One region of the Mesorhizobium sp. B1-1-7 genome, then DNA from elsewhere that is predicted to be linked to it. Evidence: predicted binding sites of a transcription regulator. Region 1 holds the regulator's gene; each other region holds the start of a gene.

Region 1 (10,561 bases):
GAGGCGACGCCTTCGGCCATATAGAGATCGGTCGGAAAGCTGTCGCCCTCGGCCACGATGACCGACCGGCCCGGCCGCATCCCGAGTGCGGCATGCAGCACCTTGTAGATGTTGATCGAGGTCGTGTCGCAGACCACCGTCTGGCCCGGGGCGGCGCCGATCAGCCGGCCGAGCTGGTCGCCAAGCGCGACCGGCATATCGAACCAGCCGGCGGTGTTCCAGGCACGGATCAGATCCTGCGCCCACTCTTGCGTCGCGGCCTTCTGCAACTCGTTGAAAACCGCAGGCGCTGCGGCGCCGAGCGAATTGCCGTCGAGGTAGATCACGCCTTCCGGCAAGGTGAACCGGTCGCGCATGGCGCGCAGCGGATCCGCCGCATCCATGGCTTCGACTGCCGTGAGGTCGAGCGTTGCGTTCATGATTGGTGATGTCCTCGATTATTCACGAATGGCTTCGCGAGCCGGCGCGGGCCCCCGGCTGCGCTTGAGGCTGGGCAGAGCAAGCATGGCGAGCACGAACAGGCCCGTGGCAAGCTTCAAATCGGGAGGCGGCATGCCGGCGGCAAGGCAGAACGACACCAGCTGGTAATAGATGATCGCGCCGGCAAAGGGCGCCAGCAACTGGCGCCAGACGGTCTGCTTGCCGACAACCGCCTCGCCGATCATCAGCGCGGCCAGTCCGTTGATGAGGATGCCGAGCCCCATATTGACGTCGGCGAAGCCCTGCGACTGCACCATCAGCGCGCCGCTTGACGCCGAAAACGCGCTCGCCAGCCCGACGCCGCCTATGGTCGCCGCCCAGACATTGATGCCTTGCGCCTCGGCCATATCAGGATTGGCGCCCACGGCGCGCACCGCGGTCCCTTTCTCGGTCCTGAAGAACATGTATAGCGCCACGAAGACGACGAGCGCGAGAAGGCCGGCGACGACGATCTTGCTGGCCGGAAAACCCGGCCGCGCGAACGGCACCCAGTCGAACACCGTGGGCGAACCGAAGACGGAGAGGTTGGACTTGCCCATGATGCGAAGATTGATGCTGTAGAGCATCGTCATCATCAGAATACCGGCAAGCAGCGTGTGGATACGGAAGCGCAGATGGATGAAGGCGGTGCAGCAGCCCGCCGCGAAGCCCACGATGAATGCGACCAGGATGCCGGTCACCGGCTCTGCTCCGGCAGCCAAAAGCACGCCGCAGACGCAGCCGCCCAGTGGAAACGCGCCTTCGCTGGTGAGATCGGGAAAATTCAGCATGCGAAACGGGATCATGATGCCGAGCACGACGAAGGCCAGGATCAGGCTTTGCGCCAGGGTGACCGGCATGATCGAGATGAAGCTGGAGAGAACTTCCTGAATAAAGCCCATGGGGATCAGCTCGCCAACAACATGCGGTCGGTCTTGACGGAAAAATGGCCGATCAGATCGATAACCGTGACCCTAGCCTTTTCCTCGCCGGTGACTTCCAGCAGGACCCGGCCCGCGTCGAGCATGATCACCCGGCTGCCATAGTCGACGGCGTGCTGCATGTTGTGGGTGACCATCAGTGTGGTCAGCTTCAGCGCGCTGACGGCACGCACCGTGGCCTGCATGACGATCTCGGCCGTGCGCGGGTCGAGCGCCGCTGTGTGCTCGTCGAGCAAAAGCAAGTCTGGCGATCCGCCGACGGCCATAATCAGCGACAGGGACTGCCGCTGCCCGCCCGAGAGCAGGTCGACGCGCGTATCGAGACGATTTTCAAGGCCGAGGCCCAGTATGGACAGGCGCTCCTTGTAGGAGGCGAGCCGTGTGGCGTTCAGCCCTTGCCGCAGGGTGCGCTTTTGGCTGCGCAGATCGGCCAGCAGCATGTTCTCCGCCACCGTCATGCTGGCGGCGGTGCCGCGCATCGGATCCTGGAACACCCGCGCCAATCTTGCGGCACGCTTGTGCACCGGCATATTTGTCACATCGGCGCCGTTGATCAGGATCTTGCCGGAATCGAGGATGAGCGCTCCGGAAATGGCATTGAGCATGCTGCTCTTGCCGGCTCCGTTGGAGCCGATGACGATGCCGAACTCGCCAGTCGCCAATGACAGGCTGAGGCCGTCCAGCGCGATCTTCTCGTCGGCCTGGCCCCTGTAGAATACTTTGCGCGCGGATCGGATCTCGAGCATCGTTCCTCCCTGACCTGAGGGTGACGGCGCCCCTGCCGTCACCCCTCAGTCCCGATATCAGTCGACGATGCAGCCGCAATCGGCCATCGAAGCCGGTATCTCGATGCCGAACGCGGCCATCGCCTTGCGGGAAATCGTTGCCATGTGGTCCTTGTAGGCCGGGCGCGACGGCGCGATCGTCTTCGGATCCTTGCCCTTGAGGATCTCGGCGGCGATGTTGCCGGCGTTGACGCCGACCTGCGTGTAATTGACCGCGAAGCTCGCCGGTACGGTGCCGTTGCGGACCGCGCTGTCGTCGGCGTTGACGACAGGGATGCCGGCCTGGCGGGCGGCCGCGGAGACGGCGGCGATCGCCGGCTGGATCAGGTTCGAGGTCGGGCCGTAGATCACGTCGGCTTTGCCGGCGAGCGAGGCGATGCGCTGCTGGATGTCATTGACGTTGTCGATACCGACTTCCACGACTTCGAAGCCGGCAGCGGGCGCCGCCGCCTTGATCTTCTCGATCAGGGCAACGTCGTTGGCCTCGCCCGGATTGTAAGGCACGCCGAAACGCTTGGCGTTCGGCAGAAGCTTCTTGGTGAAGGCCATTACCGCGGCGACGTCCTGCAGATCGGTGGCGCCGGTCATGCCTTCGTCGCCTGCGTCCCACGACGGCACCAGCTTGGCCGCCACCGGGTCGGTGACCGCGGCAAAGACGATCGGAATGCCGGAGCCCGCGAGCGCCTTCTTGGCGATCTGCGAGACCGGCGTGGTGATGGTGTAGATCAGCTTGGGCTGCTCGGCCTGCAGCTTGGCGATCATCTGCGGCACCAGCGATGCATCGAAATTAGTATGGCTCTCCGTGTAGACGACGTCCTTGCCCTCGACGAAGCCATTGTCCGTCAGCGCCTTCTTGAAGCCGGCTATGGCGGCGTTCAATTGCGGATGCTCGCCGAAATTGGCGATGCCGATACGTATCTGATCGGCCGCGGCGCTGCCGGCGCTGACCATCAATGCGCCTGCCAGAGCCAATCCCGACAGCCAAGCGGATTTAGACTTCAACATCATTTCCTCCCAGATTTGATCAGCGCCGCCTCGGGGCACCTCCAGCGATCATGGTCAGTCCATCGGCGCATGTCAAACATTATATATAATTCTTGCCATCACCGACCATCATATATAATTTCTCCAATGGCAGAGAACGAATGGATCGCGATGCAGGACCAGAAGAACTCCACCAAGACGGAAGCCGCCTACCAGCTTCTGCGGCGCGATATCCTCACCACCCGTCTCATGCCGGGTGCCCCGCTCAAGCTCAGCGCCCTGCGCGGCATCTATGGAGTTGGCTGGACGCCGCTGCGCGAAGCATTGTCGCGGCTCGAAGCCGAACGCCTGGTCACCGCCATCAGCAATCGCGGCTTCGCGGTCGCCCCCGTATCCCGGGCCGAACTTGAGGATCTGGCGCGCGCGAGGATGGTCGTCGAGATACCGCTCTTCCAGGAATCGATGGAGAAAGGCGGCCGGGAGTGGGAAGACGCGGTTGTCACCGCGCACTACCGGCTCGCCCGCTGCAAGACCGCGGTGGACGACCCATCGGATGCCGCCGTCGACCAGTGGGACGAGAACCACGAGGCTTTTCATGCCGCGCTGCTGAGCGCTGCGACATCCAGCTGGCTGTTGCGGTTTCGCTCGACGATCTCGGACCAGCTGCGCCGGCACCATCGCTTTCTTGGGCTGGCGCCGACATTGCGGGCGGCGGCCGGCCTCAAGGACGGCTACGAAGAGGCCATGAACGCGCTGCGCGAGGCGATGGCGATCGAGCACCACACGGCGATCATGGAAGCCGCCCTGGACCGCGACGTCGAGCGGGCAAAAGCGCTGATGACGGCCCACATCGGTTATACGCTGCACGTCTATGTCCACAGCGAGGACGGCGACGCGAACAAGGACGTCGCGCGCGCCGGCAGCTTGAAAGCGGTTGCCGGATGATCTCGGCACCTCCGCATCGTCCGACGCTTGACGAGATTGCCGAAGCCCGCGATCGGCTGGCCGCCTGGCTGCCGCGCACCCCGCTGCTGCGCCTCGATCTTGGCCGTGCCGACCAGCGGATATTCCTCAAGCTCGAGACCCTGTCGCCGATCGGCGCCTTCAAGCTCAGGCCGGCGCTCAATGCCTTGCTTTCTCGTGACGCCGATGAGCTCAGGCTCGGTGTTGCGATCGTCAGTTCGGGCAACATGGCCTATGGGATGGCCTGGGCGGCTAGGGCTCTTGGCGTTCCGATGGCCGCCTACATGTATGCCGGCGCGCCGCAGACCAAGATCGACGGTGTCCGCCGTCTTGGCGGCGAGGTGCGCTTTGTCTCCCACGGGACCTGGTGGCGCTACATCACCGCGATCGAGCGGCCCGACATTGGCGAACTTCTCATCAATCCCGTTACCGATCAGGCGGTGCTGGCTGGCAATGGCACCATCGGCCTCGAGATTGTCGAGGATCTGCCGGATGTCGATTTCGTGCTGACGCCATATGGAGGCGGCGGCATGACGACCGGCGTTGCAAGTGCGCTCAAGGCCCTTCGTCCGCAGGCGAGGGTCTTTGCCGTCGAGGACGAGAACGCAGCGCCGGTGACCGCCGCACTGGCGGCCGGACGTATTGTCGAGATCGAGACACGGCCCTCCTTCATCAAGAGCATTGGCGGTCCCTCCCTGATCCCCGAACTGTGGCCGTTGGCGAACCAGCTCATCGACGGTGCCATCGCCGTCAGCCTGCAAGAGGTGACGGAGGCCATGCGGCTCCTGTTCTAGAAGGCCAAGGTCGTCGCCGAGGGCGCGGGCGCCGCCTCGCTGGCCGCGGCTCTCCGCAGCGAGCAGGCGACCGGCAACGTCGTCTGCGTCATCTCCGGCGGCAATATCGATGCGGAATCCTATGCGCAGGTGCTGGCCGGTGCGATCCCGCCAGCCTGATCCCGTACCTGCTTCCGAACCGGCGATTGTTGGCGTTTTGATTTCGTTTCGTTCACGGCAGGCAAGCCGATCGCAAGCGCGGAAATCGGCCTCGCCGGGCTCTGCCGTCGGCTGATGCCGAGCCATGTCGCAAGACAGGCCACAGGCTATTAACCAAACATTTCAATGCGGGCGACGGGCGGCAACGGGCGAAAAACCCCGATTTCCGGCCTGTCCGGGGCCGCAAATGATTTCGGCTCTCTTACCAAATTCACTAAACTTTAAACGGTTGCAGAACACAACTGGAACAGATAGTGTTTGTTCTGGGTTTGTTTTTCGATTCTGGATCAGAACCATTCTGGATCAAAACCCTTGTCCAGATGCCTTGGGGGCCGCCATGCTGACACGCAAGCAACATGAACTCTTGATGTTCATTCATGAACGGCTCAAGGAAAGCGGTATTCCGCCCTCCTTCGACGAGATGAAAGAGGCGCTCGACCTCGCCTCCAAATCAGGGATCCATCGCCTGATCACGGCGCTGGAGGAACGCGGCTTCATTCGCCGGCTGCCCAACCGGGCGCGTGCGCTGGAAGTGCTGCGGCTGCCGGATTCGATCGCGCCGGGCCTCAACGCGGCAAAGAAATTCTCGCCAAGCGTCATCCAGGGAAGTCTCGGCCAAGGCGGTCTCGGTCAGGGCAGCCTCGGCCGCCAGATCAAGCCGGCACCGTCGCGCTTTGCCGCTGCCGGCAATGACGACGATGCGGTTCCAGCGGTGTCCATCCCGGTCATGGGTCGCATCGCCGCCGGTGTGCCGATCGATGCCATCCAGCATCAGACGCATACCATCTCGGTGCCGCCGGACATGATCATGGGCGGCGAGCACTATGCGCTCGAGGTCAAGGGCGACTCGATGATCGAGGCCGGCATCTTCGATGGCGACACGGTCATTATCCGCAACGCCGATACGGCGAGCCCGGGCGAGATCGTCGTGGCGCTGGTCGACGAGGAGGAAGCGACCCTGAAGCGGTTTCGCCGCAAGGGTGCTTCGATTGCGCTTGAAGCCGCCAATCCGGCCTATGAGACGCGCATCTTCGGGCCGGACAGGGTCAAGGTGCAGGGCAAGCTCGTCGGGCTGATCAGGCGCTACTGAGCCGGCACGGCACTTGGCTTGTCAGGTTTGCGATAGGGCTCCAGGCCCCTCGCCTCGCGCGAAAATTTTCGCTGCGCGTGCCAGGGCCGATACGGGCTATCTACTGCGAAGCTGATGGTTGGCGGACCGGTGGCCGATTGGCGGTCGAAGAAGATGGCCGCACTGCCCTTGCGGGCGAGCTGCCGTTTGGTGACGACGAGAACCAGCGGATTGTGGCAAGAATCATAGGCCGTCGCGTCATTGACAATGATCAGGTCGGCGAAGCCACAGGCCTTCCAGGTATCCTTGCGGTCTTCGACATGCGCTATGATCGCACCGGACGGGTGCCTGGCGAGACAGACGCCGTCAGTGCAATAGAACGGCGCTCCCGGCGGGAGATTGACGGCATCGGCAATATCGAATTGTCCATCCGCCTTGTCGAACATCTCCGGCAGGATGATGGTTTCGGATCTCAGCGCGCGCTTCCAGTTGTCGACCGTGAATTCATTTGGCCGGGGCCGGCTGACCGCGAGTTCGCCGCCGCCGATCGGCAGCGCGACCAGCCGCGCATCTTCCGAGACCAGCACATCCGGCGGGCGCGTGTCGGACACCGCCAGCAAGCCGGCGAGCGCGAATGGAAGCGCTGCAAGCCGCAGCCACGTCGTCGCCATCGTCGCGATGACCAGGGCAATCGTCACCAGCAGCACGGATTGCTGTGAGATGAGCCCGACAGCATCGACCGGAGAGCGTTCCGATATCCACGCCGAAATGGCGATCATCGCGGTCAGGCCCTTGCCCATCAGGTAAAGGGATGGCGCATCCAGTCCGAACGGCATCAGCAGCGCGCTGGCAACGGCCAGGAACATCACCACCGACACGATCGGCATGACGGCCAGATTGGCGAACAGGCTGAGCGGCGACACCCGCTGGAAATGCCAGATGGCAAACAGCGCCGTGGCGCTGCCGGCGATGATGGAGGTCATGGCCAATCCGCCTGTCGCCAGCAGGAATTTTCGGGTCAGGAAACCGGGCAAGGAGCGCTTCGGCGGCGGCGGTCTGGTCTTTCCCGCACGGTGATCCGCCCAGCCCGCATAGGCGCCAACCAGGGCCGCGGTCGCAGCGAACGACATCTGGAAGCTCGGACCGACCACCTCATGCGGCGAAACCAGGATGACGGCGATCGCCGAGATCGCAAGATTGCGCATGGTCAGCGCCGCGCGATCGAACAGGACGGCAATCAGCATCACCGCCAGCATGATGAAGCTGCGCTCGGCGGCGACGACGACGCCGGAGATGACGAGATAGGCGGCGATCGACAAAAGTGCGGCCGCGGCCGCGTATTTCTTCACCGGCCGGCGCGCGGAAAAGTCGGGGAACAACGCGAAGGCGCCGCGCAGCAGACCCATGATGGTGCCGGCGACCAGCGCCATGTGCAGTCCCGAAATGGAGATGATGTGATAGATGCCGGTGCGCCGCATCGCTTCGTTGATTTCGTCGGGGATGCCGGCGCGCACGCCGACGATCAACGCCGCCGCGATCTCGCCTTCGGCGCCGCCGACGCTGCCCCTGATATGGTCGGCAATGGCTTCGCGGGCGTTTTCTATCGCTGAGGAAAGGCGGGCCGACAGCGGCATGCCACCGTCATCGGCCGCAACGACTTTTGGATTGCCGAGAAAGAACCCGCTGCCGCCGATGCCGGCGAAATAGCTGTCGAAGGAGAAATCGTAGCTCTCCGGCCGCACCGGACCGGTTGGCGGCAACAGCTTGGCGTAGCCCGTGACAAGGGAGCCGGCGGTCATTTCCGGCGGTATCTTGCGTGCCGAAAGCCGAACCCTTTCCGGCGCGTAGCGCAGTTTCGGCCGGGCGGTCGATGTCACGTCGATGGTCAGCCGGATGCGGCCGGTCTCCATCTCTTCGATCGAGACCACGCGGCCGCTCAGTTGCGTCGAGATTTCCGAGCCCAGCATCTGGGTTCCGGTGCGCCACGTCTCGACCTTGGCGGCGAGCAAGCCAAGCGCGCACAGCAATGCCGCCGTCATGCACAGATGGGTTTTCGGCCACGAGCGCGAGACAATCGCCAGCAGGCCCATGAGGGCCACCACCGCGACAGGCCTGGCGAAGTCCGGTTCGGCTGCCAGGGAAAAATAGCCGATCGCGCCGATTGCAAGGCAAACCGGCACCAGCAGGAAGCCAATGCCGCGGTCAAGCTCCAGCTCCGCCGCCGCAGTGATGCCGTTGCGCAGGCGCGGCAATGACAGCCGGCCGAGTTGCCGACGCACACGCACGATCCTGCCGGCCGGCGACGAAACTGGGGCGGGGATATCCGGTAGCGACTGCTTGCCTGAACCCGGCACGAGAGGCGATTGCGTCGGCAACTCGGCCGGCAGCGGCATCGCAAACAAGGACCGCTCGCTGACGCCAACAACTGCGTCCTCGCCCTGATCCGAGCCCCGGCTTCGTCCAGCCATCGGGTCTGCCCCTTGCACCCCTGACGCCCTATGGTACATGAACGCGCGACGCGCGAAAGTCCGCGCACCCCACACCCCGCTTCAGACGCTTCCCGAGAGTTCAATGTCCGACAAGGTCGTCACCCGTTTTGCCCCCTCGCCCACCGGCTACCTGCACATCGGCGGCGCGCGCACGGCGCTGTTCAACTGGCTGTATGCAAAGCATACCGCCGGCACGATGCTGCTGCGCATCGAGGACACCGATCGCGAGCGTTCGACCGAGGCGGCGACGGCCGCGATCCTGGACGGCCTCACCTGGCTCGGTCTGGGCTGGGATGGCGACGCGGTTTCGCAGTTCGAGCGCGCGCCGCGACACCGCGAGGTGGCCGAGGAGCTGGTGCGCCTGGGCAAGGCTTATTACAGCTACGAGACCCCCGCCGAACTCGAGGCGATGCGCGAGGCAGCGCGCGCCAAGGGCCTGCCGCCGCGCTACAACGGCCAGTGGCGCGATCGTGATCCGTCCGAAGCCCCGCCCGGCGTCAAGGGCGCAATCCGTGTCAAGGCGCCGACGGAGGGCGAGACCGTGGTGCACGACCGCGTGCAGGGCGAGGTGCGCTTCCCCAACAAGGATCTCGACGACTTCATCATCCTGCGCTCCGACGGCAACCCGACCTACATGCATGCCGTCGTCGTCGACGATCACGACATGGGCATCACCCACATCATCCGTGGCGACGATCACCTGACCAATGCCGCCCGCCAGACCGTGATCTACAACGCCATGGGTTGGGATGTGCCGTCGATGTCGCACATCCCGCTGATCCATGGCGCCGACGGTGCCAAGCTGTCGAAGCGGCACGGCGCGCTTGGCGTCGAGGCCTACCGCGCCATGGGCTACCTGCCGGAAGCACTGCTCAACTACCTGGCGCGCCTGGGCTGGAGCCACGGCGACGACGAGATCATGTCGATCAAGGACATGGTGTCCTGGTTCGACATAGGCGACGTCAACAAGGGCGCGGCCCGTTTCGATTTCGCCAAGCTGGAGGCGATCAACGGCGCCCATATGCGCCGCATGGCCGATGCCGAACTCTTGGACATCTTCATCGCCACCCTGCCCTATCTCGAGGGTGGCCCGGCGATGGCCGCGCGCCTCGACGACCGCAACAAGGCGCAGCTGCTGGCAGCGCTGCCCGGCCTGAAGGAGCGCGCCAAGACGCTGGTCGAGCTCGTCGACGGCGCCGCTTTCCTGTTTGCCACGCGGCCGCTGCCGATCGACGACAAGGCGGCACTCCTGCTCAACGACGATGCCCGCAAGATCCTGCGCGGCGCTCACGAAGCTTTGAACGCGCTGTCGGGCGACTGGACGGCCGCGGCCGCGGAGGCCGCGATCCGGGACTACGCACTGGCCGGTGGCCACAAGCTTGGCGCCGTGGCGCAGCCTCTGAGGGCCGCCCTGACGGGCAAAAGCACCTCGCCAGGCGTGTTCGACGTGCTTGCCGTGCTGGGGCGCGAGGAGAGCCTGGCGCGCATAGCCGATCAAATCGATTAGGAGCAAACTGGCCCAAGAAGATTGGCATTGAAAGGCGGGTTTCGCAGTGCAACATTAGGCCCTGGCCCAATCTGGCACGCACCCTCCTGAAATGCGGTGGCGAATACGCGCATTGCGGTGATTTCGACGTGTCGCTCTGCAGAAATTTGCCTTTGCCGGCATGAGGAAACGAGAAGGAGTTTGCAATGACCGAAGCTGCGACAAAACTGGAATTTGGCGGCAAGACCCAAGAGGCCACGGCAAAGCTGGAATTCGGCGGCAAGACTCATGAGTTCAAGGTGCGAAGCGGTTCCGTCGGGCCCGACGTCATCGACATCGCTTCGCTCTACAGCACCACCGGTGCCTTCACCTACGATCCCGGCTTCACCTCGA
Region 2 (10,561 bases), on a different contig from region 1:
AAGGTCCAGGTCTCCTTCCAGCTGATCGATCATGACGAGAAGCGGCTCAGGGCCTATCAGGAAATCCGCCATGTCGACGGCTGGCTCGCCGCCACCTCCGAAACCTTGTCGCTGCATGTCGACATGTCGGGGCCGAAGGTCGCGCCCTTCCCCGCCGATGTGCTGGCCAAGGTCGAAGCCATGCGCGCCGCGCATTCGGTGCTGCCGATGCCGGAGCGTGCCGGCCGCTCGATCGGGATCAAGCGCAAATAGGGCGAGCTGACACTGTCACCGCGTCCAGCGAATTGGGCATCAAAGCCACACCGGCAGCTCAAAATGGAAGAACCTGCAAATCGGCTGGCGCCGGTTCTTGAAGCAGCCTCGCCACGGCGTTAACCTTACCGAGGTTTTAACGGGAACAAGCCAATTGGGCCGTTGAACGACTCAGCGGAGCGGCAGAAAAGGTCCGCACGGGTTGTTATACGGGCGGCGGGCGGAGCCGGTTCGAGGAACGTGCATGAAAACCGACATCAAGGTCGAGGTGGACAGGCTGGCCGCCGATCCGCGCATCACCGACTATGATTTCTGGCGTTCGCTCAAGAACGTCGACAACGAGATCTTCCATATCGCCAACAACAACGAGCCGATCCCGTTCGACATGATCCGCTGGCGCAGCATTCTGAAGCGCGCCCGCCTGAAGCGCGGGCATGCTTAGCACCGATGGGTAGGCATCCCGGCTACCATTTTCGATAGGTCAGTGCTGCCCCTCATCGCCCTGCCGGGCACTTCTCCCCGTATAGTGACGGGGAGAAGGACGCTGTCACCGGCAGCTTCGCCAATCACCAGCATTGCAGAACAAGCGCCGACATTGCGGCCAGCCCCTTCTCCCCGTCACTATACGGGAAGAAGATGCCGGCAGGCAGATGAGGGGCGGCGCAACCCATCAACAAGCATCTCGAATTGCGCCCCGGTCTACGCCGATCTTTTGATCGCAGCCAGCGGCGAGCGCGCCACCACCGGCGACGACTGGATGATGGCCGTGTTGGTCATCGCGTAGGGGATGATCCGGTCGATCACCCGTTCGAGCTCCGTTACCGAGCCGACATGCGCGAGCGCAATGAAACAGTCCTCGCCGGTCACCCGGTCGCATTGCGCGATCTCCGGCAGCTCGCGGATGATGTCGGCCACGACGGACAGTTGCCCCGGTACCGGGCGGATGCGCAGCCACGCCGACAGCTTGAGGCCGAGCGCCGCCGGGTTGATCTTGACGCTGTAGGCTTCGATGACACCGTTCTCCTGCAGCCGCTTGATGCGCTCGGCGACGCTTGGCGCCGACAGCCCGACCGAACGCGCCAGCTCCGCCGTGCTGGCGCGGGCATCCTTTTCCAGCAGGCGCAGGATCTTCATATCAGCGGCGTCGAGATCGACATTTTCAGTTCGAAGGCGTTTCACTAAAAACTCCTTGCCTCCAGAAAGGAGATGGCAAAATAGCCCGATCATCATCCATATAAAATCGAAAAATCGCCTGCGATAGTGATCCAATGAACGATCGATCGCAAGCCCACCCCGCAACCCCTGCGCCCGGCGGCCCCGTGCTCGACCACATGGCGGCAAAACTTCCGCCGCATGTCTGGTTCGGCGTCAGCGCCGTCTTCCACTATCTCGGCCCGGCTTTCGCGGTGCTGCTTTTCCCGCATGTCGGCGTGCTCGGCATGGCGTGGCTGCGCATCGCCACCGCCGCGCTGGTCTTCGCGCCGCTGACGCGCCCGTGGCGGACCTTCGCCCGCGCCGATCCCCCGGCGCGGCTGCTGTTGCTGGCCTTCGGCGCTTGCCTGGCGGTGATGAACTGCGCGTTCTACCTGGCGCTCGACCGGTTGCCGATCTCGCTGGTGGCGGCGATCGAATTCGTCGGCACCATCGGCGTCGCGCTGGTCGGCCTCAGGAGCGTCCGCAACCTGGCCGCCCTGACGACAGCCGTTACCGGCACCTTGCTGCTGATCGACGTGAAGTGGTCCAGCGATCCGCTCGGGCTGTTCTGGGCCTTCCTCAATGGCGCGCTCTTTGTCGGCTACATCGTGCTCGGCCACCGCGTCGCCCGCGCCGGCGCCGGTGACGGCATAGCGGGCCTGGGAGCAGCCATGGCAGTCGCCTTCTTGGTCGTGCTTCCGATCGGCTTTACCGACGCGCTGCCCGCCTTCTTCTCGCCGCTGCTGCTCATCGCCGCCATCGGCGTCGGCATCTGTTCCTCGGTCATTCCCTACATCTGCGATCAGCTCGCCATGTCGCAGCTGCCGCGTTCGAGCTTTGCGCTGATGCTGTCGCTGCTCCCGGTCACGGCAACGCTGATCGGCGTCATCGTGCTGCGCCAGATACCCGGCTTCAGCGATTGTGTTGGCATCGCGCTGGTGGTCGCCGGCGTCGCCTTCCACAAGCCGGCGAGGACGGATTAGACGCCCAATGCCAGTTTTTGCTTGAGGCCAGTTTTTGCTTCAGGCCAGTTTTTGCTTCAGGCCAGTTTCTCCTTCAGAAAGGCGATCGTCCGGCCCCAGGCGAGATCGGCAGCCTTCTTGTCGTAGCGCGCCGCCGAAGTGTCGTTGTTGAAGGCATGGTTGGCGCCTTCATAGACATAAACAGTGTATTCGACATGCGCGGCATCGAGTTCCTTCTTGAAAGCGTCGATGCCGGCATTGGTGCGATCGTCGAGCCCGGCATAGTGCAGCAGCAATGCCGCCTTGATCTTCGACACGTCCGCGGCCTTCGGCTGCATGCCGTAATAGGCGACGCTGGCGGCAAGGTCGGGGGCATTGACGGCCAGCATGTTGGCGGTGCCGCCGCCCCAGCAGAAGCCGATGGCGCCGACCTTGCCGTTGCCGTCCTTGTCGGCCTTGAGGAAGGCGACGGTGGCAACGCCGTTGGCGACGGTCTGTGCCGGGTCGAGCGTGGTGAACATGTCGCGCGCCTTGTCCTCGTCGGCGGGCGTGCCGCCGAGCGGCGACAGGAAATCGGGCGCCAGCGCCACGAACCCTTCCAGCGCCACGCGCCGGGCAACGTCGCGGATATGCGGGTTGAGCCCCCTGTTTTCATGGATGACGATGACGGTGCCGACCTTGCCTGTCTGGTTTGCCGGTCTGACCAGATAGCCCTTCATCTCGCCGCCGCTGCCGGGATAGGTGATGTCCTCGCCTTTCACGCGGGCATCATTTTCGGCAACGATCGCCGCCTGGGCGGAGTTCGCGGCCAAAAGCGGCGCGATCGCGGCCGCCGCCGCACCCGACCCGGCAAGCCTGCTCAGTTGTTCCATGAAGCGGCGGCGGTCGAGCGTCAGATGCGTGTATTCGTCATAGGCGTCGATCATCGCCTGGGTGATCACGGGTGTGGTGGTGACGTCGGTCATGGCGCACTCCTCCGGGCTGGACTGTCCCTGCCGTCCGCAAGATAGGGGCCAGCCTCTCATCGTCCAGTCACGGGACAGTGACATCGGTCCGCCCAGCGATCGGCGCCCAGACGACGGATCTCATCTCTCATCACGTTTTTGTCATCATCGACAATCTTGGTGGCGCTGCCACAATAGTAGGGGAAACTGGCTGATCGGCCGCCCGATGGCGCGGCCTGGAGGAAACGATGATCATGCCGACCCTTGCAACCGCCTTCATGATTGCCGCCGCCGCCATACTGGCGATGCGCGCGACAATTGTCGTGGCGAGCCACAAGTCGATGGTCAAGAAGTCCATGGTCAAGGTTCGCAGCCAGCGCTATCCGGCAAACACGAAAAACCCAAGGTTGAGGTGAAGTCATGGACGTACAGGACATCGTGAACACCGTTTCGCAGAAGGCGGGTCTCGACCAGGCAACGACGGAAAAAGTCGTCGGCACCATTTTCTCGGTGCTCGAGCATGAGGCGGAAGGCACCAGCGCCTCGTCATTCTTCGCCAAGATCCCGGGCGCCGATGCACTGGCGCAGAAATATGACGTCATGGCCGCCGCGCCTGCCGGCGGCGGTGGCGGCTTCCTGTCGTCGCTGCAGGGCGCGCTTGGCGGCGTCCTCGGCGAAAAGGCCGGCGCGCTGGTCAACGGCCTCGCCGCGCTCAAGGCATCCGGCCTCGACATGGCGCAAATCCAGAAGGCCGGCGAAACGCTGGTCCAGCAGGCCGAAGCCGCCGCTGGCCCCGATTTGACCAATCAGGTGCTCGGCTCGGTGCCCAGCCTGAAGGGCCATTTGGGGCTCGGCTAGCACCAACGATTTGGTGCAGCCCGCCTCTACTTCGGCAGCGCGTAGGCCATCACGTAATCCCCGGGCTTGGTGCCGACCGAGCCGTGGCCGCCGGCGACGATGACCACGAACTGGCGCCCGTCCGCCACCGTATAGGTCATCGGCGTCGATTGGCCGCCCGCCGGCAGCCGTGCCTGCCAGAGCTGCTTGCCCGATGTCAAATCATAGGCGCGCAGATAATCGTCCACCGCGGCACCCAGGAAGGCGACGCCGCCGGCGGTGATCATCGGCCCGCCAATGCCAGGCACCCCGACCTTCAGCGGCAGCGGCAACGGCGTCATGTCGTAGACGGTGCCGTTGCGGTGCTTGTAGGCGATCGCGCCGGTCCTGAGATCGACGCCGGCGACATAGCCCCAGGGCGGCGCCTGGCAGGGAATGCCGAGCGGCGACAGGAACGGTCCCATCACCACCGCATAGGAAGCGCCGTCATTGCGGTTCAGCCCCTGCTCGCTGCCCTTGGTGTCGTCGCCCGGCGCCGGCACGTCCGCGCGCGGAACAAGTCTCGACGTGAAGGCGAGATAGGTCGGCATGCCGAACATCACCTGCCGCACCGGATCGACCGCGACGCCACCCCAGTTGAAGGTGCCGAAATTGCCGGGATAGACCAGCGATCCCTGCAGCGAGGGCGGCGTGTAGCGGCCTTCATAGCGCAATTTGTGGAAAGCGATCCGGCACGCCAGCTGGTCGAACATGGTGATGCCCCACATGTCGGCATCGGTCAGCGGCTTCGGGTTGAAGGAGAGGTCCGACGCCGGCTGGGTCGGCGATGTGTGGTCGCCTTCGATGGCGCCGCCTGGCGCCGGCACTTCCTTGACCGCGATCACCGGCTCGCCGCTGCGCCGGTCGAGCACATAGAGATCGCCCTGCTTGGTCGGCCCGACCAGCGCCGGCACGATCGAGCCGTCGGCCTTGGTGATGTCGATCAGGGTCGGCTGCGCCGGCACGTCCATGTCCCACAGGTCGTGATGCACGGTCTGCCGCACCCATTTCAACTGTCCGGTGTTGAGGTCGAGCGCGGTGATCGAGGAGGAGAACTTCTCGACATTGTCGCTGCGGCCCATGCCGAGTTGGTCCGGCGTCTGGTTGCCGAGCGGCACATAGAGCAGGCCGAGCTTCTCGTCGGCGCTCGGCGTCGACCACATGTTGGGCGAGTTGGCGGTGTAGGTCTGGCCGGGCGCCAGCGGCGTCGTCTGGTCCGGATTGCCGGAATCCCAGTTCCACAGCAGTTTGCCGGTGGCGGCATCATAGGCGCGGATGACGCCGGACGGCTCCTGCGTCGAATAATTGTCGTTGACCGCGCCGCCGACGATGATCTTGCCGCCCGCGATCAGCGGCGCCGAAGTCGAGTAATAATAGCCCGACTTCGGGTACGGCATCCCGGTCAGAAGGTTGAGCGTGCCGCCCTCGGCGAAGGCGGGGCAGACCTGCCCGTTGGCGGCGTCGAGCGCGATCAGCCGCGCGTCGGAGGTCGGCAGGTATACGCGGGTCGCGCAAGGCTGGCCAGCGGAACCGGCGGCATCGGCATAATAGGATACGCCACGGCAGGTCTGGTGCTGGCGATCCTTGTCGAGCTTAATCTTGGGATCGTAGCGCCATTTTTCCTTGCCGGTCGCCGCATCGACCGCGATGGCGAAATTGTGCGGCGTGCAGATGTAGAGCGTGTCGCCGACTTTCAGCGGCGTGACCTGATAGGTGGTCTCGCCAACATCGTCAGGCCCCTTTACGTCGCCGGTCCGGTAGGTCCAGGCTGGCTTCAGGTTGGCGACATTGTCCGGCGTGATCTGGTCGAGCGGGGAATAGCGCTGGCCGAATTGCGTGCGGCCGTAATAGTGCCACTCGCCGGCCGGCACATCGCCGCCAAGATTGGCGTTGGGGGTCACCTTATCGGTGTCGAGCGCGCCGGCGATGTCCTTGGGGTCCGTGGTCATCGAATAGCCGGCCACCGCCAGCGACGCCAGCACCGCCAGGATCAGCGGTGCGCGCCCGTCGGGACCGGCAAGCCCCCGCCTCGCCCAGGGCGTCAGCAGCCACAGCGCCACCAGCACGATGATGCCGCCGCGCGGGCCGAGTTCCCACCAGTCGAAGCCGATTTCCCAGACCGCCCAGGCCAGCGTGCCGATCACGATCGCCGCATAGAGCCACAGTGCCGTGGAGCGGCGCCGGTAGAGCAGCCAGGCGGCGATCAGGAAGGCGAGACCGGCGATGATGTAGTACCAACTGCCGCCCAGCGAAGCCAACCAGATGCCGCCGGCGCCAAGCGCCAGGCCAAGCAGAAAAAGAACGAGGGAGGTGATGGTGACAGCCAAGATGATACTCCTTCGACTGTTCGCGCTGCGTGGCGCGGCCATGGGCAACCCGGCATTGCGTTCACGCCCGGAACACAACTTTCCTCCGCCCGCCCCGCCTGTCAAGCTTGAGCCATGCGGCGTGATAGGGGCTATCTCCCCTGCTGCAAACGCTGGGCAGGCCGATCGTCCGTTGGCTAGGCGGCCGGATAAGCCACTTTACCGGGAACAAAACGTAGACACTTCTGGTCTTTCCCTCCCGAATCACTACATTCGGGGGGAAGATGTCCGGCTTTTCCGAAGACATGCCCTTTTTCGACGAACCCAATGCGCGGCCCACGGCCCCGTCGGGCATTGCCGCGCGCGCCATGGCTGCCCGCAGCGGCCACAACAACGCGCCCGACTATCTCAAGGGTTTGAATCCCGAACAGCGGCTGGCGGTGGAAACCACCGAAGGCCCGGTTCTGGTGCTGGCCGGCGCCGGCACCGGCAAGACCCGCGTGCTGACCACCCGCATCGCCCACATCCTCGCCACCGGCAAAGCCTTCCCTCCGCAGATCCTCGCGGTGACCTTCACCAACAAGGCCGCGCGCGAGATGAAACAGCGCATCGGCATCCTGATCGGCGAAGGCAATGTCGAGGGCATGCCGTGGCTCGGCACCTTCCACTCGATCGGCGTGAAACTGCTGCGCCGCCACGCCGAGCTTGCCGGCCTGAGATCCGACTTTACCATCCTCGACACCGACGACGTCGTGCGGCTGATCAAGCAGCTGATCCAGGCCGAGGGCCTGGACGACAAGCGCTGGCCGGCCAAGCAGTTCGCCCAGATGATCGACGGCTGGAAGAACAAGGGCCAAGGTCCGGCCGACATCGCCGAGGGCGACGCGCGCGCCTTCGCCAACGGCAAGGGCCGTGAGCTCTACAAGGCCTATCAAGAACGCCTGCAGACGCTGAACGCCTGCGATTTCGGCGATCTTCTGTGCCATCCGATCCGCATCTTCCGCGCCAATCCGGACGTGCTGAAGGACTATCACAGGCGCTTCAAATACATCCTCGTCGACGAATACCAGGACACCAACACCGCCCAGTACATGTGGCTGCGGCTCTTGGCGCAGCGGCCGCAATCCTCCCCCCTCGAGGGGGAGGTGCCCGCGAAGCGGGCGGAGGGGGTCGCCGCAGAAGGCACCGCTGCAGCGTCGCGCACTGCCGCGAGGACCCCACCCGACCGGGCTTCGCCCGGCCACCCTCCCCTCAAGGGGGAGGGAAATCCGCGTCCGGCCACCGTAAACATCTGCTGCGTCGGCGATGACGACCAGTCGATCTATGGCTGGCGCGGCGCCGAGGTGGACAACATCCTGCGCTTCGACAAGGATTTTCCCGGCGCCACCATCATCAGGCTGGAGCGCAACTACCGCTCCACCGCGCACATCCTGGGTGCGGCCTCCCATCTCATCGCCCACAATGAGGGCCGCTTCGGCAAGACGCTGTTCACCGATCGCAACGATCCCGAGGACGGCAAAGTCAACGTCCACGCCGCCTGGGATTCCGAGGAGGAAGCCCGCGCCATCGGCGAGACGATCGAGGCCTACCAGCGCCAGAAGCACAACCTCAACGACATGGCGATCCTTGTCCGCGCGTCTTTCCAGATGCGTGCCTTCGAGGACCGCTTCATCACGCTCGGCCTCAACTACCGCGTCATCGGCGGTCCGCGTTTCTACGAGCGCATGGAAATCCGCGACGCACTGGCCTTCTTCCGCGTCGTCGCCAATGGCGGCGACGACCTCGCCTTCGAGCGCATCGTCAACGTGCCCAAGCGCGGGCTGGGTGAAGCCACCATTCGCCAGATCCACGACACGGCGCGCGCGCTGCGCATCCCGATGCTGGAGGCTGCCGCCAACCTCGCCGAAAGCGACGAACTGAAGCCGAAACCGCGCGCCGCGCTGCGCGAGGTCGCCGCCAATTTCGAACGCTGGCAGAAGGCGCTGGAAACCACGCCGCATACCGAACTCGCCGAGACCATTCTCGAAGAGAGCGGCTACACCGACATGTGGAAGAACGACCGCTCGGCCGAAGCCCCCGGCCGGCTGGAGAACCTCAAGGAATTGGTCCGCTCGATGGAGGAGTACGAGTCGCTGCGCTCCTTCCTCGAGCATGTCGCGCTTGTCATGGATGCCGAGCAGAATGCCGGGCTCGACGCCGTCTCGATCATGACGCTGCATTCGGCCAAGGGCCTCGAATTCGAGACCGTCTTCCTGCCCGGCTGGGAGGAAGGCCTGTTCCCGCACCAGCGCGCGCTCGACGAAGGCGGCCGTTCAGGGCTGGAGGAAGAGCGGCGGCTGGCCTATGTCGGGCTGACGCGGGCCAAGAAGAACCTGCATATCTGGTTCGTCTCTAACCGCCTCATCCACGGCCTGTGGCAATCGACCATCCCGTCGCGCTTCCTCGAGGAACTGCCGAACTCCCATGTCGAGATCGCCGAAGCCGGCAATTCCTACGGCGGCTATGGCAATCCCTATGGCGGCGGCTCGTTCGCGGCGGGCCGGGGCGGCGGCCAGGGAGCAGGAAGGCAGAACCCCTACGGCGCCTCGCGCTTCGACAATGTCGGTGCCAACACCGAAAAATCCGGCGCCTTCTCAAACACCTATTCGACGCCGGGCTGGCAGCGCGCGCAGGCCAATCGCACCGAGGCGACCGACCGCAACTGGGGCACGCGCTCCGGCCATCAGGTCGAGCGCATCGGCTATGGCGAGACCGACAGTGGCTACGGCGCCGGCCGCACCTCGGTCAAGGGCCGCACCATCGACGGCGAACTGGTCGCCAAATCCGTCTCCGACACGCCCTCCGCCTTCAGCGTCGGCGACCGCGTCTTCCACCAGAAATTCGGCAACGGCAACATTGCGGCCATCGAAGGCAACAAGCTGACCATCGACTTCGACAAGGCCGGCCAAAAGCGCGTGCTGGACGGGTTTGTCGCGGCGGTGTGAGACGCGCCCAACCGGCGGCAGCGCCCCTCACCGATATCTTGCCTGGTTCCACTTATGCCCGAGCAGCGACAGGATGATGATCAGGCCGTTGAAGAACTGCACGTAGAAGCCGCTTAGGCCCGCCGCCACGACGCCGGTCTGGATGAACGACACGGTCACCGCGCCGATCGCTCCACCTGCAACGGTGCCGATGCCGCCCCAGGTCGGGGTGCCGCCGACGAATACCGAGGCCAGCACCGGCAGCAGGTAGCCGTCGCCGGCGGTCGGCCACCAGGTGAAATTGATCATCACCGAAAACGTTCCGGCGATCGCGGCACCTATGCCGACGAAGACGAACACCTTCACCCGCACCCATTTGACATCGATGCCCATCTGCTTGGCGCTGTCGGGATTGTCGCCGACCACCTTGACCTGCGCGCCGAAGCGGTGGCGGTTGTAGAGCATTGCCGAGAGCACGACGAAGGCGATGGCCCAGAAGATCTGCACCGGGATGCCGTAGACCTGACTGGAGAAGATCTTGTAGGCCGAGGTGTCGGCAAGGCCGGTCAGCGCCATCGACCTGCCCTCGTTGATGATCTGGATCAGGCCGCGCAGCAGGAAGTTCATGCCGAGCGTGGCGATCAGCGACGACAGCCCGCCATAGACGACCAGCGACCCGACGAGGAAGCCGAGCAGCACGCCGGTGACAAGTGCCGCCGCAATGCCAAGGAACGGATCGTAGCCGGCCTGCACCACCAGCGCGAACACCCACGAGGCAAAACCCATCGTCGCCGGAAACGACAGGTCGATCTCACCGCAGGTGACGACGAAGACCAGCGGCACCACCACGAACAGCGCGACGGGGAGCGTGGTGAGCACGGAGCTGTAGAGATACCAGGTGGTGAACACGGTCGGGTTGGCGATCATGAACACCGCCATCATGACGATGAACACGGCGAGCGTGCCGAGCGAGGCACGGTTGTCGATGACGAAGCCGCGCAGCCAGTGATCGGACGGATGCCTCCATTCCTTGCCGACTGTATCGCCGCTTGAACCGCTGAAAG
Region 3 (10,561 bases), 140 kb from region 1:
GGATATCGCACGCGACCATTCGGTCATCGTCGTCGAGCACGACATGCATTTCGTGCGCGAGCTCGGCGTCAAGGTCACCTGCCTGCATGAGGGCTCGGTGCTCTCCGAAGGCACGCTCGACTTCGTCTCGGCCGACGAGCGTGTCGTCGAAGTCTATCTGGGGAGATGAGCATGGTGTGGCGGGTGCAATTCCATCGCTTCGATCTGTCGTTCCTCCGCTTCTGGAAAAGGCGCTGACATGCTCGAAGTTTCCAATGCCACGCTCCACTATGGCGCCGCCCAGGCGCTGCGCGGCGTGTCGCTGAAGGCGGGCGCCGGCAAGATCACCTGCGTGCTCGGCCGCAATGGTGTCGGCAAGACCAGTTTGATGAGATCGATCGTCGGCCACCACCGGCTGACGAGCGGAAGCGTTGCCTTCGAGGGGAAGGCGCTCGACCGGAGCGCGGCGTATGACCGCGCCCGGTCGGGCATCGCATTCGTGCCGCAGGGCAGGGAGATCTTTCCCCTGCTCACGGTACGGGAAAATCTCGAATCCGGCTTCGCGCCGTTGAAACGGGCCGACCGCAACGTGCCGTCCCATGTCTTCGAGTTGTTTCCGGTGCTCAAGCAGATGCTCGGCCGCCGCGGCGGTGACCTGTCCGGCGGCCAGCAGCAGCAGCTCGCCATCGGCCGGGCCTTGGTGATGCGGCCGAAACTCCTGGTGCTGGACGAGCCGACGGAAGGGATCCAGCCTTCGATCATCAAGGATATCGGCCGCGCCATTCGCTATCTTCGCGACCAGGCCGGCATCGCGGTGCTGCTGGTCGAGCAATATCTCGACTTTTGCCGTGAGCTCGCCGACGAGGTCAACATCATGGACCGCGGCCAGATCGTCCATACAGGTCCGGCCGAAGATTTAGACCGGGCTGATGTGCGGAAGTTCCTTACGGTCTAGAATCGTCTCGTCGTCATCCTGGGGCGTAGCAAGGAGCGAAGCGACGCGGTGCAGACCCCGGGATCCATGCCGTGAGATCCGCCGAAGAGTGCATCGGCGTAGAATAGAAACCCTCTTCGGCGCACTGATCGATCCCAGATACTGCACCGTGGCGGCGCTTTTAAAGCACGGCATGGATCCTTGGGTCTTCGCTCCGCTTCGCGTTCGCTACGCCTAAGGATGACGAAGTCGCGGGGTGCGCTGCGGCGCTCAATCTTTCTTCGAAGACCGCTACACGTCTCTGGCACGCTCAATATCGCGTGCTAGTCTTTTCCATGGCTTTGTGAGTCGGCCGCTTCCGTATCAGTCTGGTTATCGCAGATCGAGGAGCACGGCCAATGCCGGGCAAGTTTCACGCAAGCAAGGCTGCCTAGCTTCCCTCCTGCGATCTCTGTCGTTCAAACGCGTTTGGGCACACAGGCTAAGGGACAGCCATGGAACGTTACGTCGAGGATTACCAGAAGCGGCGGCTTACCGAACGCGTCGACATCATCGCAGCCATCAACATCTTGAGATCACAGGGCTGCGACTACGACGATCTGATCGAGGAGATCACCAAGGTCTTCTATGTCGATCTCGATACCTTCAATGAGATCGTCATGGCGGCATAAGAGCCGCGTTCGTCCACCCGCGATCAGAGGCCGGTAGTGATAGGCGTGATCAGCTCGCGCGCCGGAACGGAGAAGCGATGACGACGCGGTTGCGGCCACCGCGTTTGGCGTCATAGAGCGCCTTGTCGGCGGCACTGAGCACCTTGTCGAAGCTCGGGCCGTCCTTGGCGCCGAAGGCAAACCCGGCGCTGACTGTGCATGTCAGCGAGCCCATCTCGGTTTCTATCCGGCGCGCCGCGAAAGCGGTCCGGATGCGCTCTGCCGCTGCCTCCACGGTCTCCGGCAGGGTGCGTTTCAGCACCAGCGCGAATTCCTCGCCGCCCATGCGCGCGGCGACATCGGTCTGGCGAAGATTGCCTACGAGTTCGCTCGCGAACACCCTCAGCACCTCATCGCCCGCCGCGTGGCCGAATTCATCGTTGATGGCTTTGAAGCTGTCGAGGTCGAAGACAACGATCGCGGTAAAAGCTCCGACCGGCGCATTGCCATGCATGTCGAACAGCGCGCGCCGGTTGAGCAGGCCGGTCAAGGGATCGGTCAATGCATCGCGGCGGTGATGCCTGGCCAGACGCCCCTGGTTGAGGGCAAGCGACAACGCGCCGATGCCGGTCATGCTGGCAATGACAACGATCAGGCTCAGCTCCTCGGCCCAGTTGCTCGGCGCATGCCCCAGGACCAGTCTTCCATCCCAGGCGAGAACCATGGCGCACAGCACAAAGGACGTGGCCGTGGCCGAATAGAGCGCGGTGATGCCGATCGTGAGGGCGGGGGCTTCATCGCGACCTCTCCAGTATTCGAACGCCGTCGCGAACAGAAGCAAGGCCGCGAACAGGTTCTCGAACATGAAGCCAAGGCCGTCATAACCCAGAGCCATGGGTGGCAGCGCCACGGCCAGCGATATGCAGCCCAACAAAGCTCGCGGCATCGGCGAACCGCCGGTCCTGAACTGGTAGGCGGCACCCAGCATGGTCGAAAAACCAATCAGCAGGAAGGCCAGCGCGGCGATGCCCAGCAGGCGGCCGGGCATGTCGATATAGGCGTCATAGACAAAGATGTCGCCGACAACGAACACCAGGCTGGTCGCCCATGTCAGCAGGAATCGCTCCGACCGGGCGGTCAGCCACATGCCGAACAATGTCAGGCCCAGGCAAGCAGCGGAAAAACCGACAGCCAGCAGAAGTGAAGTGTAGTCGAGCGACATGCCCCTCTTTCCCTGCCGACGGCGGTTCCAGCTCTGCGGCTTGGCGTCGTCGCATTCATGCGGCAAGGAAGTGTCGATAAGGTTACGATCATGGCGAAGATGCCACGAATAGGCGCTTTGCTACGCGTACAAAGCATAGATGGCGCGCTTTAAGCATGTAGCCGGATATCGACTGAAGCTCGTCAGCCGGCCACTCGCTTCATCAGCGCCATCGCCCCGAACGGCGCGCGCACCTTGCCCTCGGTGATGAAGTAGACGAACACGTCGCGCGGCTGGACCGGCGCATCGGTCTTGGGATCGGCACGCCGCAGGTCTTCCGGCTGCTTGCCCTGCGCCCAGGTCTTTGCCCGCGCCGCCCACTCGTCGAGGCCCTTTGCCGTGTAGCAATCGGGATTGTCATCCGAGCCGGTCTGCAGCCGCGCATAGACGAAATCCCCGGTGACGTCGGCGATATCAGGGTATTTGGCATGATCGGCATAGACGATCGCCGCCTTGTATTTGCGCGCCAGGGCCGCGAACTCCGGCACCACGAAACTGTCGTTGCGCACTTCGAGCGCGTGGCGCAGCGCAACGCCATCCTGCTTTTCCGGCAAGAGTTTCAGAAAGGCCTCGAAATCGTCCGGATCGAATTTCTTGGTCGGTGCGAACTGCCACAGGATCGGCCCGAGCTTCTCGCCGAGCGCGGCAACGCCGGAGCCGAGGAACCGCATCATCGATTCGCCGGCTTCGCCGAGCACGCGCCGGTTGGTGACGAAGCGGTTGCCCTTCAGCGAATAGACAAAACCGTCCGGCGCCTCGCCAGCCCATTTGACGAAGGTCGGCTCCTTGAAGCTGGAATAATAGGTGCCGTTGACCTCGATGCTCGGCACCTGGCGGCTGGCATATTGCAGCTGCTTGGCCTTCGGAAGCTTGTCCGGATAGAAGGACTTATCCCACGGCTCGAAGGTCCAGCCGCCCATGCCGGAGCGGATTGTTCCCGATTTGCTCATTTTCGTCCTCCCAGTTTTAGAAAATCAGGCCGTCGTCGTGGCCTCGGCGACCGGCTTTGCCATGTCGACGAGCACCCATCCTGGCCGGTACGGATTGGGCCGGCGACCCGTTTCGCGATAGCCGTAAGCGAGATAGAGCGCGATGTTCCGTCCCATTTTCGCATTGGTGTAGAGCCGTGTCTCCGGCAGGCCCCATAAGCGCGTCTGTCGATCCGCGTGATTGAGCAGCTTGATACCAAAACCCTTGCCCTGGAAGGCGGGCGACACCGCGACGGAGAAGATCATCGCGTGGTCCTCATGCCGCTCCAGTGTGAGCACTCCGGCCAGTTCGCCGCCACTCTCCAGCAGCCAGACCTCGCCGCGCCCGATGCGCGGCGCATAATCCTCCGTGACCGGGATCGGCGGTCCGCCGAACAGCGCGGTATAGGGCGCGTACGCCGCTTGCGTCAGCGAGACGATTGCGGCGAGATCCTCGGGGCGGGCCGCTCTGAGGTTCATGCTCACTCCGCCGCTTCGCGCTTGCCTCCGGGGCGCCGCTCAAGAAGTTCCTTGAGGAACTGGCCTGTATAGCTGCGCTTTTCGCGCACGATCGCTTCCGGCGTGCCTGACGCGACCAGTTCGCCGCCGCCGTCGCCGCCTTCGGGACCGAGGTCGAGCACCCAGTCGGCGGTCTTGATGACTTCGAGATTGTGCTCGATGACCACCACCGTGTTGCCCTGGTCGACCAGTTCGTGCAGCACTTCCAACAGTTTGGCGACATCGTGGAAGTGCAGGCCGGTGGTCGGCTCGTCAAGGATGTAGAGCGTCTTGCCGGTCGCCTTGCGCGACAATTCCTTGGCGAGTTTTATCCGCTGCGCCTCGCCGCCGGACAGTGTCGTCGCCTGCTGGCCGATATGGATATAGCCGAGGCCGACCTGCTTCAGCGTGTCGAGCTTGTCGCGGACGCCGGGCACGGCGGCGAAGAAATCGACGCCTTCCTCCACCGTCATGTCAAGTACGTCGGCGATCGACTTGCCCTTGAACAGCACGTCGAGCGTCTCGCGGTTGTAGCGCTTGCCGTGGCAGACGTCGCAGGTGACGTAGACGTCGGGCAGGAAGTGCATCTCGATCTTGATGACGCCGTCGCCCTGGCAGGCCTCGCAGCGGCCACCCTTGACGTTAAAGGAAAAACGCCCCGGCTGATAACCGCGCGCCTTGGCTTCCGGCAGGCCGGCGAACCAGTCGCGGATCGGCGTGAAGGCGCCGGTATAGGTGGCGGGGTTCGAACGCGGCGTACGGCCGATCGGCGACTGGTCGATGTCGATGACCTTGTCGAGGAATTCGAGGCCCTCGATGCGGTCATGCTCGGCCGGATGCTCACGCGAGCCCATGATGCGGCGCGAGGCCGCTTTGAACAGCGTCTCGATGAGGAAGGTCGACTTGCCGCCGCCCGACACGCCGGTGACGGCGGTGAAGGTGCCGAGCGGGATTTCGGCGGTGACGTTCTTCAGATTGTTGCCGCGCGCGCCGACGATTTTCAGGCGGCGATTTTTTTTCGCCTCACGCCGAACACCAGGGGTGGCGACTTCCAGCGCGCCCGACAGATATTGGCCGGTGATCGAATTGGGGTTGGCCATCACCTGCTGCGGCGTGCCCTGGGCGATGATCTCGCCGCCATGGATGCCGGCGGCCGGTCCCATGTCGACGACATAGTCGGCATGCAGGATGGCGTCCTCGTCATGCTCGACGACGATCACCGTGTTGCCGATATCGCGCAGGTGCTTCAGCGTGTCGAGCAGCCGCGTGTTGTCGCGCTGATGCAGGCCGATCGACGGCTCGTCCAGCACGTAGAGTACCCCGGTGAGGCCCGAGCCGATCTGCGAGGCCAGCCGGATGCGCTGGCTCTCGCCGCCCGACAGCGTGCCGGAATTGCGCGACAGCGTCAGGTAGTCGAGACCGACATCGTTGAGGAAGCGCAGCCGCTCGCGGATTTCCTTCAGCACCCGCACCGCGATCTCGTTCTGCTTGTCGTTGAGCTGCGCGGGCAGGTCGGTGAACCATTTGTCGGCATTGCGGATCGACTGCTCGGTGACCTCGCCGATGTGTTTGCCGCCGATCTTCACCGCCAGCGCTTCCGGCTTCAGCCGATAGCCCTTGCAGACCGGGCAAGGCGTCGCCGACATGAAGCGCTCGATCTCCTCGCGCATCCAGGCGGATTCGGTTTCCTTCCAGCGCCGTTCGAGATTGGGGATGACGCCTTCGAAGGTTTTAGTCGTCTTGTAAGAGCGCAACCCGTCATCGTACTGGAAGGTGATCTCGCGCTCGCCGGTGCCGCGCAGGATCGCGTCCTGGGCCTCCGTGGTCAGGTCCTTGAACTTGTCGCCGAGCTTGAAGTTGTAAGCCTTGCCAAGCGCTTCGAGCGTCTGCGAGTAGTAGGGCGAGGTCGATTTCGCCCACGGGCTGACGGCCCCGTCGCGCAGCGAGACGTTCTCGTCGGGCACGACGAGGTTGGGGTCGATGGCACGCTGGCTGCCGAGACCGTCGCAGGTCGGGCAGGCGCCGAACGGGTTGTTGAACGAGAACAGGCGCGGCTCGATCTCGGGAATGGTGAAACCGGACACCGGACAGGCGAATTTTTCCGAGAACAGGATGCGCTCATGCGTCTCGTTCTTCGACTTGTTGACCGAATCCTCGCCGGTCTGACTGGCGTCGAGCGGCTTGTCGGCGAACTCGGCCACCGCCAGCCCCTCGGCGAGCTTCAGCGCCGTCTCGATGGAGTCGGCAAGCCTCGTGGCAAGATCGCCGCGCACGACGATGCGATCGACGACGACGTCGATGTCATGCTTGTATTTCTTGTCCAGTGCTGGAACGTCGGCGATTTCATAGAAGACGCCGTCGACCTTGACGCGCTGAAAGCCCTTCTTCTGCAGTTCGAGCAGCTCCTTGCGGTATTCGCCCTTGCGGCCGCGCACGATGGGCGCCAGCAGGAACAGTCGCGTGCCTTCCTCGAGCGCCAGCACGCGGTCGACCATCTGGCTGACCGTCTGGCTCTCGATCGGCAGGCCGGTGGCCGGCGAATAGGGAACGCCGACACGCGCGAACAGCAGGCGCATGTAGTCGTAGATCTCGGTGACGGTGCCGACCGTCGAACGCGGGTTCTTCGATGTGGTCTTCTGCTCGATGGAGATGGCCGGCGACAGGCCGTCGATCTGGTCGACGTCAGGCTTCTGCATCATCTCGAGGAATTGGCGCGCATAGGCCGACAGGCTTTCGACATAGCGGCGCTGGCCTTCGGCATAGATGGTGTCGAAGGCAAGCGACGATTTGCCGGAGCCCGACAGGCCGGTCATGACGATCAGGCTGTCACGCGGCAGGTCGAGATCGACGTTCTTCAGATTGTGTTCGCGCGCCCCGCGAATGGAAAGGAATTTATGGTCGGCCATCGCCGGTCGCCGCCTCAGATCTGGAATTCATGGGATTGGCGGGCTTTTCCCGGCCATCCCCTATGTAGGTGTTTTTGCCGCCACGTCGAGAGACGCCACAACTCCCGACAGAAGTCGTTTAACCGTCTTTCGCGCGAACGGGCAAGCGGAAAGAACAAAGGCCGAACACGCTCCTGACAAAGTTGTGCAAAAACTGACCTGGACGTAACCTCCCGGCGATCACATTTTTCCGTAACCGGCTATAGGCGGTTGACGCAGCCGGCTCACGGGAGCAGTCTCAAGGCGTCAACGAAGCCGGCCGTCTTTCGATGGCCTCGCCGCCCCAAGGCGGCCTGCGAGACGCCGCAGGCATGTGCGATTTGCGCTTCGAGACGGATGTCGCAACGGACAAAGGAGCGGAGCATGACGCCACCTGATAGTCCCCAAGGGCTCCACATCTAGCTGGAGCCGCGGCAGGCGTAAGTGTGAGGGTCAGCTTCAACGCTGCCCCGACAAACCGTGGCCGGCCGTACCCCACAAAAATCAGAGACTACTAGTCGGATCGTCGGTTGAATGCCGCGAAGCATCCGAAATCAAACGCCGGCAGTACACTCCCGGCAAGATTGGATTTGAGATCCAGAAAAGCCCCGTCCGTTTGCCCTAGGGCACGGCGGGGCTGTTCTTTTGTGCGGGGGTGGCCGCGGTTATCCCTACCTTCGAGGTTTCATTCCGCCCGTGGCGACATCGACCGTGATGCTGCCGGAAATCCTGACATCGGTGTTGCCGATCTTGAACTGGCCGTTGCCGCTGCTGGGGAACGCATCGTCAGGCTCGGGCTGGGGGGCCGGCTTGGCAATGTGATAGCCACCGGTCACGCCGGGCAGGGCCTTCTGCGGCGGCGAGCCATCCTCTGCGAGGGCCGTGCCGGACACGAGGCCGGCAATGGCGAGCACGGCGGCGGCGATCACACGATGCGATGGTCTGGACGGATGCGTGTCGGTCATCCCCCGATTATAGGGAGGTGCCGCCATCGGAACCAGACCGGTCTCGTCAAATCTTCGGCAAGCCGAAGAAAATCCGATCTGCCTTCGCCTCACGCCGCCTTTTTGCGCGTGTCGAAGACGTGGTCGACAATGCCCCATGCCTGTGCCTCGCGGGCGGTCATGAAATGATCGCGGTCCAGCGTACGTTCGACCTCTTCGTAGCTGCGGCCGCAATGCTGCGCGTAAAGTTCGGCCATGTGGCGTTTGGTCTTCCCGATGCGCTCGGCATGGCGCTGGATATCGGACGCTTGGCCCTGGAAGCCGCCCAGCGGCTGATGCAGCAGGATGGTGGCGTTCGGCAGCGAGATACGACGCCCCGGCGTGCCTGCCATCAGCAGGAACGACCCCATTGACGCGGCAAACCCCATGCACACGGTCGATACCGGGCAACTGATGTATTGCATGGTGTCGTAGATCGCGAAGCCGCTGGTCACCACGCCGCCCGGCGAGTTGATGTAGAGCGAGATCTCCTTGTCGGGATTGTCTGATTCCAGTGACAAAAGCTGCGCACAGACCAGCGCCGAGATGTCGTCGTTGATCTCGCCATTGATGAAGATGATGCGCTCGCGCAGCAGGCGCGAGAAAATGTCGAAGGCGCGTTCGCCGCGGCTCGATTGCTCGATCACCATCGGCACCAGATTGGCAACACCGCTCATTTTTTCGTCTCCGATTTCTATGTTCACGCCGCGCGCAGCAGAAGGCGCGGCGTGTTCGCGGCGATGGGCTTCCCGGCCTCGTGCAACCCCAGCGAAAGCCGGCAGCCGGCACCAGCCATGGCGACGGCGGGCATGGCTTTGCGGGCAAAGCCGTCATGGACGATGCGCAGATGCGTGCCGCCGGAAACGGTGCGGGCAAGCGTGAAGGTGACGGTGCTGTCGAGCGGGTCCTGCCGTGTCGCATCGCCCGGCTGCTCCCGCCAGGAATAGCGCAACAGGCGTTCGGGCTCGGCGTCGAGGATTTCGCATTCGATCGGAGCCTCCGGTCCCGCGAAGGCAAAACGGCTGCCGGCCTGCGGCCTGATGTCGTTCGGCATCATCCAGGCGGCGAGCAATTCCGGCACCGTCAGCGCCCGCCACACCTTTTCGGGCGGCTCGGAAAGATCGTATTCGAACTCCAGCGCATCCTGGGCGACTTCGTTTTGGTTTTTGGCCTTCATCGATCCCAAATCCTTCACTGGTCCAAACCCTTCACTGATCCATATCCTTCAAAACCGTCTTCAACCTTTCGATACGCTCCGGCCAGAAGGTCCGGTAGCGCTCGATCCAGGAGAGCAGGGGGGCAAGCCCCTGCGGATCGGCGCGGTAGTAGGCATTGCGGCCGGCCCGCCGCTCGACCACGAGGCCGGCGCTGCGCAGCACCGCCAGATGCTGCGACACGGCCGGCTGTGACACCGTCAGGCCGCTGCGCAGTTCCGACACGCTCATCTCTGCCGTGGCGAGACGCTCGAAGACGGCGCGGCGCGTCGGGTCGGCCAGGGCGCGGAAAATCTCTGCTTCGATCATGGCGAAAGCATAAGTCGATACTTATTGATTTGGCAAGTGATGTTTTGAAACCCATATGCGGGGCTCGGGCATTGCTGCCATTCCTTGACAATCAGCGGCAGTGCATATAGGAACGAAAAGGGAACAAAAACCTTGTGGGAAAAGCCAGCCTTAGCAGGCGGCTGACATTCGCAGCCTGTAAGGTGCTGCGACAAAAATTTGTTTCGGATGAGCGCGGAGAAATATCATGGCGGGTAGCGTCAACAAGGTCATTCTGGTCGGCAATCTCGGTGCGGACCCTGAAATCCGCCGCCTGAACTCGGGCGAGCCGGTCGTCAACATCCGCATCGCCACATCGGAAAGCTGGCGCGACAAGAATTCGGGCGAGCGCAAGGAAAAGACCGAGTGGCACAACGTCGTCATCTTCAATGAGGGCATCGCCAAGGTCGCCGAGCAGTACCTGAAGAAGGGCATGAAGGTCTATGTCGAGGGCCAGCTGCAGACGCGCAAATGGCAGGACCAGACCGGCGCCGACAAATACACGACGGAAGTCGTGCTGCAGAAATTCCGTGGCGAGCTGCAGATGCTCGACGCGCGCGGCCAGGGCGAGGGTGGCCAGGTCGGCGGTTATTCCGGCGGCAACAGCCGTGGTTCCGATTTCGGCCAGTCCAGCCCGAACGAGAGCTTCAACCGTGGCGGCGGCAGCGCTCCCAGGGGCGGCGGTGGCGGCGGTTCGTCGCGCGAGCTGGACGACGAAATCCCGTTCTGATCAAGGCGGGCTCTGATCGAAACCGCGGACGCCAGTTTTGGCTCAGGCTCAATGTTGGCTCAAGCATTGTGCCCCGAGAGTCCCAATGGACTT

What was found. Region 1 encodes LexA, which represses DNA repair genes until DNA is damaged. Its sites were predicted from a motif close to TGTTCNNNNTGTGTTCNG; they were not measured.
Region 2: a site for LexA is predicted at 6,759-6,776, ahead of FJ978_RS27075 (UvrD-helicase domain-containing protein). Genes of this name have one in related genera too.
Region 3: a site for LexA is predicted at 7,347-7,364, ahead of uvrA (excinuclease ABC subunit UvrA). Genes of this name have one in related genera too.

Annotation. Positions count from the first base shown of each region.
Region 1 is NZ_VFWQ01000001.1:206,247-216,807, reverse strand. Features, by position in the region: gene kynU (kynureninase) at 1-419, opposite strand, end outside; gene FJ978_RS01055 (ABC transporter permease) at 438-1,361, opposite strand; gene FJ978_RS01050 (ABC transporter ATP-binding protein) at 1,367-2,146, opposite strand; gene FJ978_RS01045 (ABC transporter substrate-binding protein) at 2,204-3,190, opposite strand; gene FJ978_RS01040 (GntR family transcriptional regulator) at 3,341-4,114, shown strand; gene FJ978_RS01035 (pyridoxal-phosphate dependent enzyme) at 4,111-4,926, shown strand; gene lexA (transcriptional repressor LexA) at 5,462-6,214, shown strand; gene FJ978_RS01025 (ComEC/Rec2 family competence protein) at 6,208-8,661, opposite strand; gene gltX (glutamate--tRNA ligase) at 8,765-10,189, shown strand; gene gltA (citrate synthase) at 10,375-10,561, shown strand, end outside.
Region 2 is NZ_VFWQ01000019.1:16,950-27,510, reverse strand. Features, by position in the region: gene FJ978_RS27115 (thioesterase family protein) at 1-252, shown strand, start outside; gene FJ978_RS27110 (hypothetical protein) at 497-694, shown strand; gene FJ978_RS27100 (Lrp/AsnC family transcriptional regulator) at 952-1,431, opposite strand; gene FJ978_RS27095 (DMT family transporter) at 1,521-2,429, shown strand; gene FJ978_RS27090 (dienelactone hydrolase family protein) at 2,486-3,373, opposite strand; gene FJ978_RS32885 (hypothetical protein) at 3,607-3,768, shown strand; gene FJ978_RS27085 (hypothetical protein) at 3,773-4,210, shown strand; gene FJ978_RS27080 (glucose/quinate/shikimate family membrane-bound PQQ-dependent dehydrogenase) at 4,237-6,555, opposite strand; gene FJ978_RS27075 (UvrD-helicase domain-containing protein) at 6,819-9,518, shown strand; gene FJ978_RS27070 (ABC transporter permease) at 9,546-10,561, opposite strand, start outside.
Region 3 is NZ_VFWQ01000001.1:71,005-81,565, forward strand. Features, by position in the region: gene urtD (urea ABC transporter ATP-binding protein UrtD) at 1-169, shown strand, start outside; gene urtE (urea ABC transporter ATP-binding subunit UrtE) at 239-934, shown strand; gene FJ978_RS00305 (hypothetical protein) at 1,408-1,584, shown strand; gene FJ978_RS00310 (GGDEF domain-containing protein) at 1,634-2,785, opposite strand; gene FJ978_RS00315 (DUF72 domain-containing protein) at 2,968-3,774, opposite strand; gene FJ978_RS00320 (GNAT family N-acetyltransferase) at 3,799-4,272, opposite strand; gene uvrA (excinuclease ABC subunit UvrA) at 4,275-7,196, opposite strand; gene FJ978_RS00330 (hypothetical protein) at 7,886-8,179, opposite strand; gene FJ978_RS00335 (ATP-dependent Clp protease proteolytic subunit) at 8,269-8,874, opposite strand; gene FJ978_RS00340 (SRPBCC domain-containing protein) at 8,898-9,374, opposite strand; gene FJ978_RS00345 (metalloregulator ArsR/SmtB family transcription factor) at 9,406-9,720, opposite strand; gene FJ978_RS00350 (single-stranded DNA-binding protein) at 9,947-10,468, shown strand.